DNA from 4 places in the Oceanimonas doudoroffii genome. Region 4 is predicted to be linked to each of the others. Evidence: predicted binding sites of a transcription regulator. Region 4 holds the regulator's gene; each other region holds the start of a gene.

What was found. The regulator LexA, encoded in region 4, represses DNA repair genes until DNA is damaged. The targets are predictions, from matches to a motif close to ANCTGTNTNNNNANACAGNT.
Region 1: recN (DNA repair protein RecN) is a predicted target of LexA. The motif match lies at 3,084-3,103, and genes of this name have one in related genera.
Region 2: B6S08_RS02855 (YebG family protein) is a predicted target of LexA. The motif match lies at 1,665-1,684, and genes of this name have one in related genera.
Region 3: dinB (DNA polymerase IV) is a predicted target of LexA. The motif match lies at 2,999-3,018, and genes of this name have one in related genera.

Annotation. Positions count from the first base shown of each region.
Region 1 is NZ_NBIM01000001.1:1,310,226-1,315,423, reverse strand. Features, by position in the region: gene B6S08_RS06115 (RnfH family protein) at 1-5, shown strand, start outside; gene B6S08_RS06110 (outer membrane protein assembly factor BamE) at 47-385, opposite strand; gene udp (uridine phosphorylase) at 549-1,307, shown strand; gene recN (DNA repair protein RecN) at 1,372-3,039, opposite strand; gene nadK (NAD(+) kinase) at 3,187-4,071, opposite strand; gene grpE (nucleotide exchange factor GrpE) at 4,251-4,865, shown strand; gene dnaK (molecular chaperone DnaK) at 4,989-5,198, shown strand, end outside.
Region 2 is NZ_NBIM01000001.1:625,627-630,824, reverse strand. Features, by position in the region: gene B6S08_RS02860 (ABC transporter ATP-binding protein) at 1-1,301, shown strand, start outside; gene B6S08_RS02855 (YebG family protein) at 1,366-1,650, opposite strand; gene B6S08_RS02850 (DNA replication terminus site-binding protein) at 2,011-2,904, shown strand; gene B6S08_RS02845 (Bcr/CflA family multidrug efflux MFS transporter) at 2,968-4,164, shown strand; gene B6S08_RS02840 (amino acid aminotransferase) at 4,227-5,198, shown strand, end outside.
Region 3 is NZ_NBIM01000007.1:33,475-38,672, reverse strand. Features, by position in the region: gene nqrE (NADH:ubiquinone reductase (Na(+)-transporting) subunit E) at 1-367, shown strand, start outside; gene nqrF (NADH:ubiquinone reductase (Na(+)-transporting) subunit F) at 394-1,617, shown strand; gene B6S08_RS15275 (FAD:protein FMN transferase) at 1,624-2,658, shown strand; gene nqrM ((Na+)-NQR maturation NqrM) at 2,660-2,884, shown strand; gene dinB (DNA polymerase IV) at 3,024-4,067, shown strand; gene B6S08_RS15260 (hypothetical protein) at 4,078-4,419, opposite strand; gene B6S08_RS15255 (aminoacyl-histidine dipeptidase) at 4,503-5,198, opposite strand, start outside.
Region 4 is NZ_NBIM01000003.1:30,030-35,227, reverse strand. Features, by position in the region: gene B6S08_RS11085 (ABC transporter ATP-binding protein) at 1-90, shown strand, start outside; gene glpE (thiosulfate sulfurtransferase GlpE) at 135-455, shown strand; gene glpG (rhomboid family intramembrane serine protease GlpG) at 452-1,300, shown strand; gene B6S08_RS11070 (flagellar basal body-associated FliL family protein) at 1,278-1,679, opposite strand; gene B6S08_RS11065 (chorismate--pyruvate lyase family protein) at 1,795-2,382, shown strand; gene ubiA (4-hydroxybenzoate octaprenyltransferase) at 2,379-3,251, shown strand; gene lexA (transcriptional repressor LexA) at 3,330-3,944, shown strand; gene coxB (cytochrome c oxidase subunit II) at 4,149-5,198, shown strand, end outside.

The DNA.
Region 1 (5,198 bases), on a different contig from region 4:
AATAAAAACGGAGCCCGCGGGCTCCGTTTTTATTGGGATAATGGCATTACAGACCCTGTTCAAAGGCTTCGGGTGAGGTGAAGTCGCCGCCCATGGTCACCAGACCATCATTGACGAAATCCAGCACCAGACGTTTTTGTTCCAGCTCACCCCGACCCGGTTTGAAATAATAGAGATAGACCCAGCGGTCGTGATTAAAGCCATCCAGGCTCATGGGATTTCCCAGCAGGAAGCGCACCTGCTCCTTGGTCATGCCCTGGCGAAGCTGTGCCACCTGTTTTTCTTCCAGGTAGTTGCCCTGGGGAATGTCGACCTTGTAGACCAGGTTACAACCGGTCAGGGGCAGGGCGAGAAAAAGGGGTAATATCAAGCTTTTGAGTTGCATAGGCGGTGTTGTCCTGTGAATCCTGCCGGCATCATAGCGGCACTGCAATGGGATGTAAAAGACTGACCGGTGCCGCTTGAATTGGTTCCGCGGGTTAACATGGTGATTTTCCCCGGGCTGGCTTACTATTCGAGGCTATTGTACTCGCTTGAGGAACTTCGTGATGACCAAACATGTTTTTCATCTGGGTGTGACCGATGAGGATTTGCGTGGCGCCGCACTGGCCATTCTGCCCGGTGCACCGGAACGGGTAGAGCGCATTGCCCGTCAGCTGGAAAATCCGGTGCACCTCGCCAGCCAGCGGGAGTTTACCTCCTGGCTGGGAGAGCTGGATGGCAAGCCGGTGGTGGTGTGTTCCACCGGCATTGGCGGACCCTCCACTTCCATTGCGGTGGAAGAGCTGGCTCAGCTGGGAGTACGTACCTTCTTGCGGGTGGGCACCACGGGGGCCATACAGCCCGAGGTGGCGGTGGGTGACATTATTGTGACCACGGCAGCGGTGCGCCTCGACGGCGCCAGCGGCCATTTTGCCCCCCTGGAGTTTCCGGCCGTGGCCAATTTTGACTGTACCTGTGCCCTGGTGGATGCGGCACGGGAGCTGGGCGTGGCGCCCCATGTGGGCATTACCGCGTCGTCCGACACCTTTTATCCGGGGCAGGAGCGCTACGACACCCATTCGGCCCGCATGTTGCGCCGATTTCAGGGCAGCATGAAGGAATGGCAGTCGATGGGCGTGCTGAACTACGAAATGGAGTCGGCGACCCTGTTCACCATGTGTGCCAGTCAGGGCCTGAAGGCCGGTTGTGTGGCGGGGGTGATCGTCAACCGTACTCAGCAGGAAATTCCCGACGAAAGCACAATGCAAAACACCGAGCAAAAAGTGATCGACATCGTGGTGGGTGCCGCCCGCCGGCTGGTGTAGAGATTGTAGATAAGATGTGGGACGTGTTATGTCTTCTCGTTTCCACATCTTCCGTCTCCCCATTTCACTCACACACCAGCAGTTCCCGGGCATTAGCCAGGGTATTGTCGGTAATGCGGTTGCCACCCAGCAGTCGGGCCAGTTCCTGCAGGCGGAGTGGTTCGTCCAGCTCCTGCATGCGGGTTTCGGTATTATCGGTATTGCTGCTCTTGCTCACAAAGAAATGCTGATGGCCATTGCCCGCCACCTGGGGCAGGTGAGTGATCACCAGCACCTGGGTTGACTCGCCCAGTTTCCGCAGCAGCTTGCCAACCACAGCGGCGGTGGGGCCACTCACGCCCACGTCCACCTCGTCAAAAATCAGCGTCGGGGTTTCCACCTTCTGGGCGGTAATCACCTGAATCGCCAGGCTGATACGTGACAGCTCGCCGCCCGACGCCACTCGGGCCAGCGGGCTCATGGGCTGGCCCGGATTGGTGCTTACCAAAAACTCGACCCGGTCGATGCCCAGGGGAGAGAACCCGGCGCTGGCATCGGCGTGCACCTGTATTTCAAAACGACCCTTTTCCATGCTGAGCTGGTGCAGGCTATGGGTGATCTGCTTGTTAAGGGCGTCGGCGTATCGCTGGCGGCTCTGGCTCAGTCGCTCGGCAGCCTGTACAAAGTTTTCCCGGGCCTGCTCCACTTCTTCATCGAGTCCTTCCAGCCGGCTGCTGCCGTGATCCATGTCGGCCAGTCGGGCCTTGAGCTGCTGGTGGAACAGGAACAGCTCGGCGGCGGGCACATGGTGCTTGCGCGACAGCTCCATCACCTTGCTCATACGACTTTCCACCTCATGCAAGCGCTCCGGATCCAGTTCCAGCCGATCCAGGTAACGGCCGAGCTCGCTGTGACCTTCTTCCAGCTGAATGAGGCTGCCTTCCACCATTTCCAATACCGGGCCCAGGCGCGAGTCCATGGCAACCAGCTCGCTCAGGGTTTTCAGTCCCTGGCGCACCAACTGCAGGGCATTGCTTTCGTCGTTGTCGCCCAGCACATTAAGGGCCAGCTGGCAGTCAGTGAGCAGCTCGGCACCGTTTGACAACCGTTTGTGCTCGGCTTCCAGCTCGGGGAATTCGTCTTCGGCCAGGGCGAGCTCGTCGAGCTCCGCCACCTGATATTCCAGCAACTGGCGCTCCGCCTGCCATTTTTCCTGTTCGGCTTGCAGCTGTTTGCGCTCGTTGTTGAGCTGCCGCCAATGCTGATAACCGGCGCTGACACCGGCCAGCAGCTGGTGGTGACCGGCATAGGCGTCGAGCAGGGCGCGCTGATGATCGGGTTTTTGCAGCTCCTGATGGGCATGCTGGCCGTGAATATTGACCAACAGGCCGCCCAGGGCCTTGAGTTGCGACAGCGGCACCGGGGTGCCGTTGATATAACCGCGGGAGCGGCCTTCCCGGCTCAGGGTGCGGCGCAGTATGCACTCATCCTGCTCGTCCAGCTCCTGCTCGCACAGCCAGGCCTTGACTCGGGGCAGTTTGTCGATGCGAAAGCGGGCACTGATGTCGGCCTTGTCGGCACCAGGGCGCACCGAGTCGGCATCGGCGCGCTCGCCCAGGGCAAGGGCCAGGGCGTCGATGGCGATGGATTTGCCGGCGCCGGTTTCGCCGGTAATGCTGGTCATGCCTTTACGCAGATCCAGCTCGAGAAAGGAAACGATGGCGAAATTGCTGATGGTGAGCTGAAGCAACATGGTGATTCCCCGCAACAAAATAGATGCTGTATGGGAATACAGTATACTGTTGTTTTATACAGTGCAAGGGGAGGGGGTGGTGAGGGGTAAGGTGTGAGGCGAATCCGTAATTTACTTCTCACCCCTCACTCCTCACCCCTCACGGGATCAGAACAGCTTGCTGCCCCAGCCCAGTTTGCTGCGCAGTACTTCAAAATAACTGTGGCCCCGCGGGTGCAGCAGCTTCAACCGGTGTGGGCTCTTGTTGATGTGAATTTCATCACCGGGTTGCACCGCCAACGACACATGGCCGTCACAGCTCACCAGCATGTGTTCGCTCTTGTTGGCGGGGGAGAGCACCATTTTTATCTGGGCGTCGGCGTCGATCACGATGGGCCGGCAGCTCAGGGTATGGGGGAACATGGGCACCAGGGTAATGGCGTTGAGGTTGGGGGTGAGAATGGGGCCGCCTGCGGAGAGGGAATAGGCGGTGGAGCCGGTAGGGGTGGCCACTATCATGCCGTCGGCGCGCTGGCTATACATGAAATGGCCGTTGATATATACCTCAAACTCAATCATGTGGGCGATTTTGCCCGGGTGCAGTACCGCTTCGTTCATGGCGGTATTGCTGGCCTTGAGCTGCCCGTGGCGGTGCACCTGGGCTTCCAGCAGAAAGCGGTGTTCGGTCTGGTAATCACCGGCCAGCAGCCGTTCCAGTGGCTGCTCAAAGCTGTCGGGGGAGATATCGGTCAGAAAGCCGAGGTTGCCCCGGTTAACACCCACTACCGCCACATCAAAGCGGGACAGCACGCGGGCCGAGCCCAGCATGTTGCCGTCACCGCCCACCACGATGGCCAAATCGGCGCGCTCGCCCAGCTCCACCATTTCCAGCAACTCGGCGTCGGCCAGGCCCAGTTGTTCACCCACCCGGCGCTCGATCACCACATTCAGACCCAGCCCCGCCAGGTAGCGGTACAGCGCCACCAGGGTCTGGTTGGCGCCCTGATGATCCGGTTTGCCGATAAGGGCGATGGTATTGAAGTCGGTTTCCATAAATCACTGTCCGGCGAAGCGGTCCACATTGCTCGACGTTGTTGAATAATCGCCATTCTAATCAGAGTGTTGCCCAAGTGCTACCAGGGGGAATACAAGTCTCTGTGCTTTCGCCCTTGAAATGACAATCCGCGTCCCCATATAGCCAGCAAAGTTCATTGATACTGACGGGAGACAACATGAGCAGCAAGCAGAATCAGGTGGATACGGAGCAGGCCGCAGAACTCGAGCAGGAGCAACAGCCGGCCGCCGAGGCTGAGCAGGTCGAGCAAGCGCAGGATGCCGTCCAGCCCGATGCGGCTTATGTCGCCGAACTGGAACAGAAACTGGCCGCCGCCGAAAGCAGTGCCAAGGAAGAGCGGGACAACGCCCTGCGTGCCGTGGCCGAGATGGAAAATATTCGCCGCCGCGCCGCGCAGGACGTGGAAAAGGCACAAAAATTTGCCCTGGAAAAGTTTGCGGGTGAGCTGCTGCCGGTAATCGACAGCCTGGAGCGGGCCATCGAGCACACCAGTGAGGAAAGCGATGCCTTTAAGGCAGTGCACGAAGGCGTGGAGCTGACCCTGAAGTCGTTGCTGAACGTGGTGGAAAAATTCGGTGTCGAGCCCATCGACCCCAAGGGCCAGCCCTTTGACCCCAACAAGCACCAGGCCATGAGCATGGTGGAAAGCGACGAAGTGGCGCCCAATGCCGTGCTGGCGGTGATGATGAAGGGCTATGAGCTTAACGGCCGGGTGCTGCGCCCCGCCATGGTCATGGTGGCCAAGGGCCCGGCCATCGACACTCAGGCCTGAACCAGTTTCAGCAAAAAAATGTGACCGTCGTCTTGAAAGCCTTCACCGGCAGCCACATATAGACGTTAAAGCAAAATACACCAAACGCTTGTTACCGAATTAGCAATATCAAGAGAGGATTCTATGGGTAAAATCATCGGCATCGATCTGGGTACCACCAACTCCTGCGTTGCGATCCTGGACGGGGATACTCCACGGGTCATTGAAAACGCCGAGGGTGCCCGCACAACTCCCTCCATCATCGCCTATACCGACGATGGAGAAACCCTGGTAGGTCAGCCCGCCAAGCGCCAGGCCGTGACCAACCCCAAAAACACCCTGTTTGCCATCAAG
Region 2 (5,198 bases), on a different contig from region 4:
GGCTGCTGATAAGCCTGTTGAGCGTGCTGGGCACCGCCGTGGTGCTGTTGCTGCTGAACTGGCAGCTGGGCCTGTTTATTCTGTTGCTCAATCCGGTGGTGGTGTTCTTTTCCAGCCGGCTGGGTTCCAAGGTAAAGCACCTCAAGCGCGATGAAAACAAGGCCTTTGAGCTGTTTCAGCAGGCGCTGGTGGAAACCCTGGACGGCATTCAGGAAATTCGTGCCGCCAATCGTGAACGTCACTACCTGTTGCGGGTCATCGACAAGGCCAGGGGCGTGCGCGATACCGCCATTGAGTATCATTGGAAGAGCGAGGCCGCCGGCAAGGCCAGCTTTCTGTTGTTTTTATCGGGAGTGGAGCTGTTTCGCGCCGTGGGCATGATCATGGTGCTGTACACAGACCTGACCGTGGGTCAGATTTTCGCGGTGTTCAGCTACCTCTGGTTCATGATGGGGCCGGTACAGGAGCTGCTCAACATGCAGTATTCCTTCTATGCCGCCGATGCCGCCCGCCGGCGCATCAATGCCATGCTGGCCCTGGGAGAGGCTCCCGCTCCGGCCGGTGGCATCAACCCCTTCCTCGGTAGCACTACCCTGCCGGTGGAGGTGCGCAACCTGAGCTTCTCCTACGATGGCGAACGCCGCGTGCTGGACGACATCAGTCTCAGCATCGGCGCCGGCGAAAAAGTCGCCCTGGTGGGGGCCAGCGGTGGCGGCAAGTCCACCTTTATTCAGTTGCTGCTGGGCCTCTACCCCGCCAACAGCGGCGACATTCGCTTTGGCGGTGCCAGCAGCACCGATATCGGCTTTGCCACCATACGGGAACACGTGGCCACGGTGCTGCAACAACCGGTATTGTTCAACGATACCGTGCGCGCCAACCTGAACCTGGGAGATGATCACGACGACGCAGCCATCTGGCAGGCTCTCAGGGTGGCACAGCTGGATGACGTAATTGCGGCCATGGATAACGGCCTGGATACCGAAATTGGCCGACGGGGCGTTCGGCTCTCGGGAGGCCAGCAACAGCGCCTGGCGGTGGCAAGAATGATCCTGAAGGATCCGGCCATCGTCATTCTCGACGAGGCTACCTCGGCACTGGATACCGATACCGAGCAGCGCCTGCACCAGGCGCTGTCGGGCTTCCTCAAGGATCGCACCACCCTGATAGTGGCGCACCGGTTGAGCTCGGTACGCCAGGCCGACAGGGTCATCGTGTTTGAGGATGGTAAGATCAGCCAGTCCGGCACTCACCACGAGCTGCTGGAGCAGCCGGGTCTGTACCGAACCTTATACAGCTGAAATTATTGATTTACGGGCGGGTGCCGAGTGATAAAACAAGGTGCCGTGAACGGCCTGTTAGATATCAGGCGACGGCCTTGATCGCGTCATCGCCGGCTTTTTCAGCCTTGTCCGCCTTTCTGGCGGGCTTTTTTTTCGGGCCGGTCAGCTCGGCTTGGTGCTGGGCCAGAAACAATGCCAACGCTTCTCTATCCGTTTCTTCAAGGTTCACCGGCCCCTGCTCCAGCACGGTTTCAATATGCTCAGCCAGCTCCAGCAGGCGATCGTAGGCATCGGCCTCTTTTTTGTTGGTAAAGGTCATTTTCTCGATTCCGTTACGTACTACGCGATATTGCACTTCTACGGCCATGGCGGACTCCTTTTATCTGTATATAAACACAGTAATCAGCTCTTCCTTCAATTGCAAGCCGCTCGTAAGTAGGTGTTTTTAGCCACATGGGCTGGCGAGAGGTCGATTAAAGTCTAAAATTTACACAGAGGGCGCCCGGCCTCGGGCGGTCTCTACTAGCGCACGGCTCAGTTAATGAGCCATTCCCCTGAGCCAGGTACACGGATTTTGTACCTGGCTTTTTTTGTATTCAATCTACGCAGACCATCAACTTATGTTAAATTTCGATTCATTTCCCTGAAGACCCCTTCTTGGGTGTTGCACATTCCCCAATCGAGATTATGATTAAGTCATTATTGTATGTTGGCATAATAGATTATTATGTTTACCCTGGCCGCCAAACTTCGTCATACCCTCTCCCTGCTGGAAACCGCTATAAGCGAACTGGCTCAGCAACTTCGCACCCATGCCGATACTCAGGCAACCTGTTACCAATTGCCCGAGGTCGCTCAGGGCAAGGAGCACGATCCTCTCGAACACATTACCATTGAACACCGGTTAACCGGTGAAGAGGCGTTGAAAGCCAGCCTCATCGGTTTCAGCCGTTGGCATATCAAGCCCGATTGCTCCGCCAAGGCCAGTTATCGCCTGCCCGGTTTTGTGCTGTTACCGGCCGACAGCCGTGCTGCCATCGCTCCGCTGATCGACGACATCAACCGGCTCAAGCAAGCCTTTCGTGCCCTGGTGCAGCAACTGGACGACAAAGACAAAAAATTTACGCTGGTGCACGACACCTTTCCCGGTCTTATCACCCTGCAGGTCTACCGCCAGCTCACCCTGCTGCCTTATACCGCGTCCAGGCTCGGATTTACCTGGGCCAACAAACAGATCATTCAGAAAGTCGACAAGACCAAACTGGTGGCGCAGCTGATGCAAAGCCGGCAAAGCCCTCCCCCGCTGGTGGATGCCACTACCTGGCAAACCTGCATCGACCGGGAAATCTACGACGTCAAACGGCTGCCGGCCGGGGTAGAGCTGCGCCTGCGCCGGCCGGTGAAAACCCACCCCATGGTCAATGTGCGCTGGAGCCAGCCATTGTCCCCCCGCCAGCAGCAGTTCAAGGCGCACCTCCCACTGATATTGTGTCAGGATGAAGTTCCCGCCATTTCCCACCTCACCGACTACCCGCCGGCGAAAACCCGAAAGCGGCGCGCCGCGCGCATCGGTGGGGAGCCACTTATTCCCAGGCTGCACATTTATCCCTACCAACCCTGAGACTGGCCTTGGCGGCGGTGCTATCATGGCCTGATGTTTCTTTTGTAACTTTTGGATGGCGTTATGGCATTGCCGTTTTCCCTGTTGCTTCTGCTGGCAAGCCTGGCCGGCCTCACCCCCCTGGCCATCGACATGTATCTGCCCAGCCTGCCTGCCATCGCGCGGGATCTGGACGTACCCGTATCCCAGGCCCAGTTGACCATCAGCGTGTTTCTGGCGGGCTTTGCCCTCGGTCAACTGCTCTATGGACCCCTGGCCGACTCGGTCGGACGCAAGCCGGTCATGCTGGGCGGGCTTGGCCTCTTTACCCTGGCAAGTATTGGCTGTGCCTTTGCCAACAGCATTGAAACCCTGATGGCCTTTCGCCTGCTGCAGGCCATCGGCGGCGCCGCCGGCTCCGTAGTGCTCAACGCCCTGTTGCGGGACATGTTTGAACGGGACATGTTCGCCCGCATCATGTCCATGGTGATCCTGGTGATGACCCTGGCGCCCCTGGTCGCCCCCATCGTCGGTGGTTATCTGCTGCTGGTGGGGCACTGGCACAGCATTTTTGTGTTGCTGGCCATCATTGGTGCCCTGGTGTCGGTGGCACTGGCCCTGCGCATTCCCGAAACCCTCAAACCCGAACATCGCCAGCCATTCCGGTTGTGGCCGGTGCTACAGAATTACGGCCGGGTACTGCGCCACCGGGCGGCGTTGGGCTATATCGGCTGCGGCGCCATGACCACCGCTGCCATGTTTGCCTTCATTTCGGGCTCGCCACTGGTGTATATCGAACTTTACGACGTGCCCGCCGAACACTACGGCCTGTTGTTTGCCATGAATATCGTGCTGATGATGGTGCTGACTTTTGGCAACAGCCGGCTGGTGCCCCGGCTTGGCAGTGATCGCCTGCTCAAGGCGGGGCTGACCACGGCGGCACTGGCCGCCGTGGTACTGCTGTTTTGTGGTTTCACCGGGTTTGGCGGACTGTGGGCACTGGTGCCGGCGGTGATGGTGCTGATCGCCCAAATCAGCCTGGTAGGGGCCAATTCCATGGCCGGCCTGCTCAGCCATTTTCCCGAGGCTGCCGGCACCGCCTCGGCGCTGGCCGGCACCACCCGCTTTGGTCTGGGCGCCGTGGCCACCTTTGCGGTTAATGCCAGCCATGCGGTGTCGGCGCTGCCCATGACCCTGGTGATGAGCCTGTGCGCCTGGTTAGCCCTGGCCAGTTACTGGCTGCTGGTGCGGCCCGCGCTGGCAGCGGCAGGGCGCAAGTGATATAACTAAAAGCCGTCGCTTGGCGACCACACTCGCTTTTACAAGAAGGAATTGACAAGACTATGTTCGAGAAGGTCACTGCTGCACCGGCCGACCCCATTCTGGGCCTGACCGATGCGTTCCGTAAAGATACCCGTACCGACAAAATCAACCTGGGCGTTGGTATCTACAAAGACGAAGCCGGTCAGACCCCGGTACTGCGCTGCGTGAAAAAGGCCGAAGCCCGCCTGGTGCAGGAGCAAACCACCAAAAACTATCTCAGCATAGAAGGCATTGAGGCCTATGGTCAGGTAGTGCAGAAGCTGCTGTTTGGCGCCGACGCGGCCATCATCGCCGAGCAGCGTGCCCGCACCGCTCAGGCCCCGGGCGGCACCGGTGCCCTGCGCATCGCCGGCGAATTTATCGCCCGCCAGCTCGACACCAACACCATCTGGATTTCCAACCCCACCTGGGCCAACCACCGCGCCGTGTTTACCGCCGCCGGCCTGGAAGTGAAGGAATACGGCTACTACAACGCCGAAACCAAGGATCTGGACTTTGACGCCATGCTGGCCAGCCTGCAAGACGCCAAGGCCGGTGACGTGGTGCTGTTCCACGGTTGCTGCCACAACCCCACCGGCATCGATCCCACCGCAGAGCAGTGGCAAACGCTTGCCGAGCTGTCCGCCGAAAAGGGCTGGCTGCCGATGTTCGACTTCGCCTACCAGGGTTTTGCCCAGGGCACCGAAGAAGACGCCTATGGCCTGCGCCTGTTTGCCAAGCACAACCCCGAGCTGTTGATCGCCAGCTCCTTCTCCAAGAACTTCGGCCTCTACAATGAGCGCGTGGGTGCCTTTACCCTGGTCGCCAAGGATGCCGATACCGCCAATACCAGCTTCAGCCAGGTCAAGGGCATCATTCGCGCCAACTACTCCAACCCGCCGTCTCACGGCGCCAACGTGGTGGCCATTATTGCCAACGATCCCGAGCTTTACGCCGACTGGCAGGCCGAGCTTGCTGAAATGCGTGACCGCATTCAGGAAATGCGCACCCTG
Region 3 (5,198 bases), on a different contig from region 4:
CCTGAACTTCATTACCTTTATCGGGGTAATTGCGGCGCTGGTGCAGATCCTGGAAATGACCCTGGACAAGTTCTTCCCGGCGCTTTACAACGCCCTGGGTATCTTCCTGCCGCTGATCACCGTGAACTGCGCCATCTTTGGTGGTGTGTCCTTCATGGTGCAGCGGGACTACAACTTCGGCGAGTCCATCGTCTACGGTTTTGGTTCCGGTGTAGGCTGGATGCTGGCTATCGTGCTGCTGGCCGGTTTGCGTGAGAAGATGAAGTATGCGGATGTGCCCAATGGCCTGCGTGGCCTGGGTATCACCTTTATTTCCGCCGGCCTGATGGCCCTCGGCTTCATGTCTTTCTCTGGCATTTCTCTGTAAACCCAGTGACGGAAAAGGAATAAACGATGGAAATCATTCTAGGCGTGGTCATGTTCACCGTGATCGTGCTGGCCCTGGTAAGCGTCATTCTGTTTGCCAAGTCCAAGCTCGTCGCGGAAGGGGATGTGACTATCAGCATCAACGACGATCCCGAAAAGGCGATTACCTCAGGTGCCGGTGTCAAACTGCTGGGTGCCCTGGCCGCTAACGGTATCTTCGTATCTTCTGCCTGTGGTGGCGGTGGCTCCTGTGGCCAGTGTCGTGTGCGGGTACTGGACGGTGGCGGCGAGATCCTGCCCACCGAACTGGATCACATCTCCAAGCGCGAAGCCCGCGAAGGCGAGCGCCTGTCCTGTCAGGTGAACGTCAAGCAGGACATGAAGATCGAACTGCCGGAAGAAGTGTTCGGTATCAAGAAGTGGGATTGTGAAGTTATCTCCAACGATAACAAGGCCACCTTCATCAAGGAACTCAAGCTGAAGATCCCCAACGGCGAAAGCGTGCCTTTCCGTGCCGGTGGTTACATTCAGATTGAGGCGCCGCCTCACCACGTCAAGTACAAAGACTTCGATGTGCCCGAGGAATACCGCGAAGACTGGGACAAGTTCAAGATCTTCGATCTGGAGTCCAAGGTAGACGAAGAAGTGATTCGTGCCTACTCCATGGCCAACTACCCGGAAGAAGAAGGCATCATCATGCTGAACGTGCGGATCGCGACTCCGCCGCCCAGCAACTGGACCGCTCCTCCCGGCAAGATGTCTTCCTACATCTGGTCTCTGAAGGCCGGCGACAAGGCCACCATTTCCGGTCCCTTTGGTGAGTTCTTCGCCAAGGAAACCGACGCCGAAATGGTATTTGTTGGCGGTGGTGCCGGTATGGCACCGATGCGTTCGCACATCTTCGACCAGCTCAAGCGCCTGAACTCCAAGCGCAAGATCAGCTTCTGGTACGGTGCCCGCTCCAAGCGCGAGATGTTCTATGTGGAAGACTTTGACGGCCTGCAGGAGCAGTTCGACAACTTCCAGTGGCATGTAGCACTAAGCGATCCCCAGCCCGATGACAACTGGGACGGCTACACCGGCTTCATTCACAACGTACTGTTCGAAAACTACCTGCGCGATCACGAAGCGCCGGAAGACTGCGAATACTACATGTGTGGACCGCCCGTGATGAACGCCGCCGTTATCAACATGCTCAAGAACCTGGGCGTTGAGGACGAGAACATCCTGCTGGATGACTTTGGTGGTTAATCACTGATGCTGACTCGCGTAATCAACTGGCTGGCCCCATTGGGGCTGGCCTTTTTATTGGCGGCCTGCCAGCCGGCGAACGACGCCGCCCCGCAGTTGCACCTGACCGGCAACACCATGGGCACCTACTACTCGATCAAGGTAGTGGGCGCCGAGGATGACCGGGCAACGGCGCTGCAGGCGGAGATCGACCGCCGGCTGGAGCTGGTCAACGATCAGATGTCGACCTACCGAAAAGCTTCCGAGCTGAGCCGGTTTAATCAACATCGAAGCGACACGCCCTTTGCGGTGTCGAGTGATACCGCAAAGGTGGTGACCGCGGCGCTGCAACTGGGTCGGCTGACCGACGACGCCCTGGACGTGACCGTGGGTCCGCTGGTTAACCTGTGGGGCTTTGGTCCCGATGCCAGGCCCACGCAAATTCCCAGTGATGTGCAACTGGCCGAGGTCAGGGCACGAACCGGCCTCGACCACCTGAGTGTGCTGACCGCCGCCGACGGCGACTACCTGCAAAAGTCATTGCCTGAGCTGTATGTGGATTTATCGTCCATCGCCAAGGGCTTTGGCGTGGATGTGGTGTCGGAATACCTCTCCGAGCAGGGGCTGAACCACCATTTGGTGGAAATCGGCGGTGAGGTGAGAACCAGCGGCCTGAACGCCCATGGTCAGGACTGGCGCATTGCGGTGGAAAAACCCGGCCAGGGTGAGGGCATGGTGCAGCAGGTAGTGGCCCTGGCCAACACCAGCGTGGCCACCTCGGGGGATTATCGCAACTACTATGAGCTGGACGGCAAGCGCTTGTCTCACACCATGGATCCGACCACAGGCAAGCCGATCACCCACCGGCTGGCGTCGGTGACAGTGATCCATCCATCCTGTATGATGGCGGACGGTCTGGCCACGGCGCTGACGGTGATGGGAACAGACAGGGCGCTGTCCTTTGCCGAGGAGCAGGGACTGGCGGTTTATCTGCTTACCAAAACGGACGACGGTTTCAGGGTGGATATGTCCAGCGCCTTTAAGAAGTATCTAAGAGGTTGATATGCTGTATTTTCTGGTTACCTTCGGAGTCTTTGCCCTGGTGATTGCCGCCATGGCCATCGGCTATATCATTCAGCGCAAGACCATCTCCGGCTCCTGTGGCGGCCTGGGCGGTATCGGCGTGGAGAAGGCCTGCGATTGCCCGGATCCGTGTGATAACCGCAAGAAGAAAATGGCCAAGGAAGAAGCCCGCCGCAAAATGCTGGAAGAAAACCGCATTATCTGATCTTTACGGCGCTGGCGGCCAGAATGTCGCCGGCGCCGACTTTCCCCCTGATTTTCCCCTTCAGTACGCCCAATTGGCGCTTTTCGCCGCACCGAGCTCAGGTTAGTATTTAACTACTGTCTGTTTATCCAGTTCGTCAATGCGTAAAATCATTCATGTGGACATGGACTGTTTCTTTGCCGCGGTGGAGATGCGTGCGCATCCCGAATGGCGGGACATTCCCCTGGCCATCGGTGGCAGTGCCAGCCGGCGCGGGGTGATTGCCACCTGCAACTATCCGGCCCGGGCCTATGGCGTGCGCTCGGCCATGCCCAGCCATCAGGCACTGCGGTTGTGCCCCGATCTGTTGCTGATCTCCGGCAACATGGCCGAATACAAGCAGGTTTCGCAGCAGATCCGCGCCATCTTTTGGCGCTACACCGAGCTGGTGGAGCCCCTTTCCCTCGATGAAGCCTATCTGGATGTCACCGGCAGCCCACAGTTTAACGGCAGCGCCACCCTGATAGCGGAAGACATTCGCCGGGCCATTCGTGACGAATTGCAGCTCACCGCCTCGGCGGGGGTGGCGCCGAACAAGTTTCTGGCCAAAATCGCCTCTGAAGAAAACAAGCCCGATGGTCTGTTTGTACTGCCGCCGGCGGCGGTGGCGAATTACGTCAGCAGTCTGGCCCTCGGCAAGATTCCCGGTGTGGGCCGAAAAACGGCGGAAAAGCTCGCGGCCATGGGGCTGGAGACCTGCGCTCAGGCGGTGGCCGCGGGCGAAGAGACCCTGACGCGCCGTTTTGGCAAGTTTGGCCGGCTGCTGTGGCAGCGGGCACAGGGAATCGACGAACGGCCGGTGCAGGTGGACCGAATACGCAAGTCGGTGGGGGTGGAAACCACCCTGGCCGCCGACATTTATGCCGCCGAGGAAGGCCGGGAAGTATTGACCCGGCTCTGGCCCGAGCTGCGGCGCCGGCTGGGTGAGCGGGCCATTTGCGGCCTGTGCATCAAGCTCAAGTTCGAGGATTTCGAACAGACCACGCTGTCCCGGCGCACCACGGTGCCCGAGCTGGACTCGGCGCTGAAGTTGTGCGAGCAGGCCTGGGGGCGGGCCGAGGGCCGCGGCGTGCGGCTGGTGGGAGTCAGTGTCGAGCTGGCCGGGGAAGATAGCGGCGCTCAGTTGGGCTTTGACTGGGATTAAAAGTCCCGAGTTACTTCAGATGATCCTCTTCCACAAACCAGCCCTGATTGTTTTGGGGCGTGGTGGTTGCGGGCGGGGACGGCGGCGCCACCACGGTGGCCGGACCGGATACCGTGGTGCTGGCCGTGGAGCCGTGACCGGGCTCCAGCGCCGGCAGATCGCGGCCGTCGTTGGGGTGGGCACTGGCCTGTTGAGCCGGTGCAGCACTGTGATCCTGCTGAATGCCGGGGGCCAGCTTGCGGGTTTCGTCGAGCAGCTCGCGACCGAAGTCGAGCGCCCGGCTGAGAATGTTGTCGGCCAGGACCGGGGTGGTGACCAGTGCCAGCATCAGTAACAGGGCCTTGGATTTCATGTCGCCTCCGAAAGCAATCAATCGTGTCGAATAATACGCCAAAACCGAGGCCGTGAACACGGCCCCGACAGCCCGGGTTGACGTCAGTTGTCGCGGTCGGGAATCTGTGCCAGTACTTGCACCAGCAATTGCCAGAAGCGGGACACGGCGTCAATGCTGACCCGCTCGTCGGGCGAGTGGGCGCCCTGAATGGTGGGGCCGAAAGACACCATGTCCCAGTGAGGGTAGGCGCTCTTGAACAGGCCGCATTCCAGTCCGGCATGGATCACCTTGACCGCCGGCAGGGCACCGAACACCTTCTCGTGGGTGTCGAGCACCAGCTTCATGATGGGAGAGTCGGGATTGGGCTGCCAGCCCGGGTAGGCACCGTCGAAACGCACTTCGGCCCCGGCCAGTTCAAAGACCGCCGCCGTCATGGTCGCCACCCTGTCCCGGCCGGCATTGTCGAGGGAGCGGATCAGGCACTGTACATGCACATGATCCTCGCGAGTGGCAATCACCCCCAGGTTGGTGGAGGCCTGGGGCACCTCCGCCATGGTACGGCTCATGGCCATCACTCCATGGGGGCAGGCCAGCAGGGCCCGCACCAGCTTTTGCTGCATGGCTTCGGTCATCACTCTGGCGGGGGGCTCGGCATCATTCAGCTCAAGACGAATAAAATCATCCACCCCGGCAAACTCGGCGGCATATTGCTGCTGGTAGCGGGCCAGCAGGGCCTGCAGCGCTGCCTGCTCGGCCTCGGGCACCAGCAGCAGGGCCGTGGCTTCCCGGGCGATGGC
Region 4 (5,198 bases):
GTGCTGGAAAACGGCCGGGTGGTGCTGGCCGACACCGGCGCCGCCCTGCTGGTGAACGAACGGGTACGCAACGCCTATCTGGGCGGCTGAGGCTGAATTGGGTACACTGGCGCCACATTAATGAGGAGGAATTCATGGATCAGTTTGCCCATATTTCGGTGGATGAAGCCCACGTCATGCTGAGCGAGGGCCGGGCCCGGCTGGTGGATATTCGCGACCCCCAGTCCTTTGCCCTGGCCCACGCCGAGGGTGCCTTTCACCTCACCAACGACAGCCTGGTGAGCTTTACCAACGAGGTGGATTACGAGGTGCCGGTGATTGTGATGTGCTATCACGGCATCAGCAGTCAGGGCGCCGCCCAGTACCTGATCAATCAGGGCTTTGAGGAAGTCTACAGCCTGGACGGCGGCTTTGAGGCCTGGCGGCGCAGTCAGGCGGTGGTCGGCCAGTCGTGAAGGCGCTGCTGGTGCTCGACGATCCGCGCCGGGCCCAGGCCTTTGTGGACTACCTGAGTGAGCTCGGCCTGCACTGTGAGCTCACCCAGGACGACGACGGTAATGTGCATATCTGGCTGGTGGACGAGTCTCGTTATGAGCAGGCCCACCGGGAAGTAAAACGCTTTCTCGCCGAACCCTTTCACCCCCGCTATCAGGAGGCGTCCTGGAAGCGGGGAGACAGTCATGCCCGCTTTGCCGATGGTCCCCGGCAAGCCGGCTGGATCAGCGATCTGCTGCGCCAGACCGGTCCGGTCAACCTGCTGGTGCTGCTGGCCTGCCTGCTGGTTTATGGCCTGAGCTGGCTGGGGCTGCCCATGTTCGGCGTGCTGTCTTTCCCGCCCCGGGCAGAATGGCTGCTGGGGGTGGAATTCTGGCGCGCCTTTACTCCGGCGCTGATGCATTTCTCCCTGATGCACCTGGTGTTCAACCTGTTCTGGTGGTGGTATCTGGGCGGCATGGTGGAGCGACGGCTGGGCAGCGGCAAGCTGCTGGTGCTGCTGCTGGTGGCGGCGGTGCTGCCCAACCTGCTGCAGTTCTGGGCCAGCGGGCCGCGTTTCGGGGGGCTGTCGGGGGTGGTGTATGCGCTGCTGGCCTACGTCTGGTTCAGCGGCCGACTCAACCCGGCCCGGGGCATCGGCCTGCCCGACGGCATGGCGGTCTTCATGGTGGTGTGGCTGGTGCTGGGCTTTGCCGATCTGCTGGGCACGCCGGTGGCCAATATGGCCCACCTGGGCGGCGCCCTGATCGGCCTGCTTCAGGCCTGGCTCGACAACCGCCGCACTACTGGTAAAGAAAGGTCGTAAACAGCAGACGGCGCACCGGGGTCTGGCCGGTTTCCTCGAGCAGCAGTTCGTTGAGCCGCTCCCGGCCCTGATCGGCCAGTTCGGTGCGGGCCGGCAGGGAGCGGATTTCCTGCCGGCTTTTCTGGGCCAGCAGATCATTCAGCGCGTCCCGCAGCAGCGGCATATTCTCTTCCACCACCGTCAGCTGATCCGGTCGTTCCAGCATCAGATCCACCGCCACTCGCACATAGCCCAGGTTTTGTCCTGAGTTCTGGTAGTTGGTAATAATGTCCGGTGTCATGGTGTAGTATATGGGCCCGGCAGGCGCCGCCGGTTCATCCTGGGCGCTGAGCGGGCCTGCGCTGACCAGCAGCAGGCAGAGGGCAACAAACCGAAACATATGAGTCTCCGACGAGTAAGCGAGCGGGCATTGTTTAAATATTTGCCGGCCAAGTCAATCGGCGGGTGCCCGGTGAGGCCGGGCTGTGACCGGAGCAGGACCAGAAAGCAATTGTATGTCTTTGTTGTTTGATGAACAAAACACGGCCCCCAGCGCCGATCACCTCTGGCGCTGGGGAAGCGAAACGCCGGCTGCGCCGGTGCTGAATGCCTGGCTGCATGACACCGGCTCACTGACCCGGCTATTGCGCCGGCACTGCCGGCAGTTTGAGGTGCAGCTGTTGAGCGATGCCAGCCTGCGGTCGCTCACACCGACCCAGGCGGAACTGCTCGGCTGTGACCAGGCCTTTTGTCGAGAGGTATTGCTGTGCTGTGACGGCCGGCCCTGGGTCTATGCCAGCTCGCTCTATTCTTCCGCCACGCAACGGGCGCTGCCGGCGCTGGCCGGGCTGGGCTCCCGGGCGCTGGGTGAGCTGATGTTCGAGGCGCCGGATCTGGAGCGCACGCCCTTTGAGTTCGCGCGCCTGAATGCTACTGAATATCGGCGACTGGCCGAGCGTACCGGGCTGAACGCCGGCTTTGCCCCTGCGCCCTGGGCGCGCCGCTCCACCCTCAGCACCGGCGCCGCCCGAGTGCTGGTGACCGAACTCTTTTTGCCGGCTTCGGCTCTCTATCAGGACACAATGCAGGACACGACCTCATGACCACCCTGACTTCTCCTTCCCGACCGCGCTGGCGCGCCTACATGGCCCTGGCCCGGCTCGACAAGCCCATTGGCACCCTGCTGCTGCTGTGGCCCACCCTGTGGGCACTGTGGATTGCCGCCGACGGGTTACCGTCACCCTGGCTGCTGCTGGTGTTCGTGGCCGGGGTGTTTTCCATGCGCTCCGCCGGCTGTGTGATCAACGACTACGCCGACCGCCATATCGACGGTCATGTCAAGCGCACCCAGGCCCGGCCGCTGCCCGCCGGTGAACTCACCGAGCGCCAGGCGCTGGGCTTTTTTGCCCTGCTGGTGGGCATTTCCTTTGTGCTGGTGCTGACCACCAATGCCTTTACCATTGGCCTGGCCTTTGCGGGTCTGTTCTGGGCGGCGCTCTATCCCTTTATGAAGCGCTTTACCAACCTGCCTCAGCTGTTTCTCGGCATCGCGTTTTCCTGGGCCATTCCCATGGCCTTTGCCGCCCAGAGCAACAGCCTGCCCGCCGGCCTCTGGTTGCTGTTTGCCGCTAACCTGACCTGGACCGTGGCCTACGACACCATGTATGCCATGGTGGATCGGGACGACGACCTCAGAATCGGCGTCAAGTCCACCGCCATTCTGTTTGGCCGGCGTGACAAGCTGATTGTGGGCCTGCTGCAACTGGCTACCCTGTTGCTGCTGGTGGCGGCGGGCCGAGCGTTTGAACTGGCCGCCCCCTTTTACTGGGGCCTGCTGGCGGCCGCCGGCCTGTTTGTGTATCAGCAGCGTTTGATTCGCGATCGGGAGCGCATGCCCTGCTTTCGCGCCTTTCTCAACAACAACTACGCCGGCATGGCGGTGTTCGCCGGCCTGGTGCTGGCGCTGTGGTAAGTGGAAGGCTTTGGGGCTTGCTCTGGACTCATTACTGGATATACTGACAGTTAACTGTATAAACAGACAGGTTTCATCATGAAGGCCCTTACTCCCCGCCAGTCGCAGGTGCTGGACATTATCAAGGAACACATTCAGCAAACCGGCATGCCGCCCACCCGGGTGGAAATTGCCAAGGTGCTGGGGTTCAAGTCCGCCAATGCGGCGGAAGAGCACCTCAAGGCGCTGGCCAAGAAGGGCGTGATTGAAATCATGCCCGGCACTTCCCGGGGCATTCGCCTGGCCGGGGAAGAGGCGGAAGAAGAACAGGGCCTGCCGCTGGTGGGCCGGGTGGCCGCCGGTGAACCCATATTGGCGCAACAGCACATCGAGAGCCATTACCGGCTTGATCCCGGCTTGTTCCACCCCTCTGCCGACTTTCTGTTGCGGGTGCAGGGCATGAGCATGAAGAACATCGGCATCATGGACGGCGACCTGTTGGCGGTGCACAAAACCCAGGAGGTTCGCAACGGCCAGGTGGTGGTGGCCCGGCTCGACGACGAAGTGACCGTCAAGCGCTTTCAGCGCACGGGCAGCAAGGTCAGCCTGATCCCGGAAAACGAAGAGCTCTCGCCCATTGAAGTGGATCTGCGCAGCCAGGAGCTCACCATTGAAGGCCTGGCCGTGGGCGTGATCCGCAACGGTGATTTCTAACGTCGTCGTTTCAACCGGCAGGCCCCTGCCTGCCGGTCCTTTCTTCACTCAGGCCCGTTACAGCCCCTATTCCCCCATCCTCAGTCCTAAAATCTTTATATTTTACATTTCCTTGAGTGCTGCTTTACTTAGAGTCAGCCGAGCCTAAGGGATGTAGTCGTTCGGCACACATTCATTCCAGACTTGAGTACTCCGGGTGACAGGATGAAACGATTGGGGGTGCGCGTGAAGCCGATTCTGCTGTTGCTATTGTCCTTGCTGGTCTGCCTGCCTACGCGGGCGCAGACCCGTCTTAACATGACCGAAGGGGTCACCGAAATCAGCCAGCAGGTTTACGGCCTGCACATGACCATCCTCATTATCTGTGCCGTTATCGGCTTGGTGGTGTTCGGGGTCATGTTCTGGGCCATTATTCACCATCGCAAGTCAAAAGGGGCCAAGGCCGCCCAGTTTCACGAAAGCACCAAGGTCGAGATCCTCTGGACCATTATTCCCTTTCTCATTCTGGTGGCCATGGCCATTCCCGCCACCAAAACCCTGGTGGCGATGGAAGACGCGTCCGAACCCGATCTCACCGTGCAGGTCACCGGCTCTCAGTGGAAGTGGCATTACCGCTACTTCGACGAAGACGTCGAATTTTTCAGCCTGCTGGCCACCATGCCCCAGCAGATTGCTGGCACGGTGACCAAGGGAGACAACTACCTGCTGGAGGTGGATTATCCCCTGGTGCTGCCCACGGATCGCAAGGTGCGTTTCCTGATCACCTCCGACGACGTCATTCACTCCTGGTGGGTGCCGGCCTTTGCGGTGAAAAAGGACGCCGTGCCCGGCTTTATCAACGAGGCCTGGACCCGCATTAACGAGCCCGGCCTGTACCGGGGTCAGTGCGCCGAGCTGTGTGGCAAGGATCACGGCTTTATGCCCATCGTTGTGGATGCCCGCTCACCCGAGGAATTTGATGGCTGGCTGGCTCAGGTCAGGGCCGAACAGGCCGAGGCCAGGGCCGCCGAGCAGGAACTGCTGGCCATGAACATGAGCCGGGAGGAGCTGATGACCCTGGGCGAGCAGGTTTACCAGAAAGCCTGCGCCGCCTGTCACCAGGCCAATGGCGAAGGCATTCCCGGTGCCTTTCCAGCCCTTACAGGCAGCGACATGGTGCTCAATGACAGGGCCGGCCATATCAACATAGTGCTGTACGGCAAGGCGGGCACCGCCATGCAGAGCTTTGACAAGCAGCTGGCGCTCAAGGAGCTG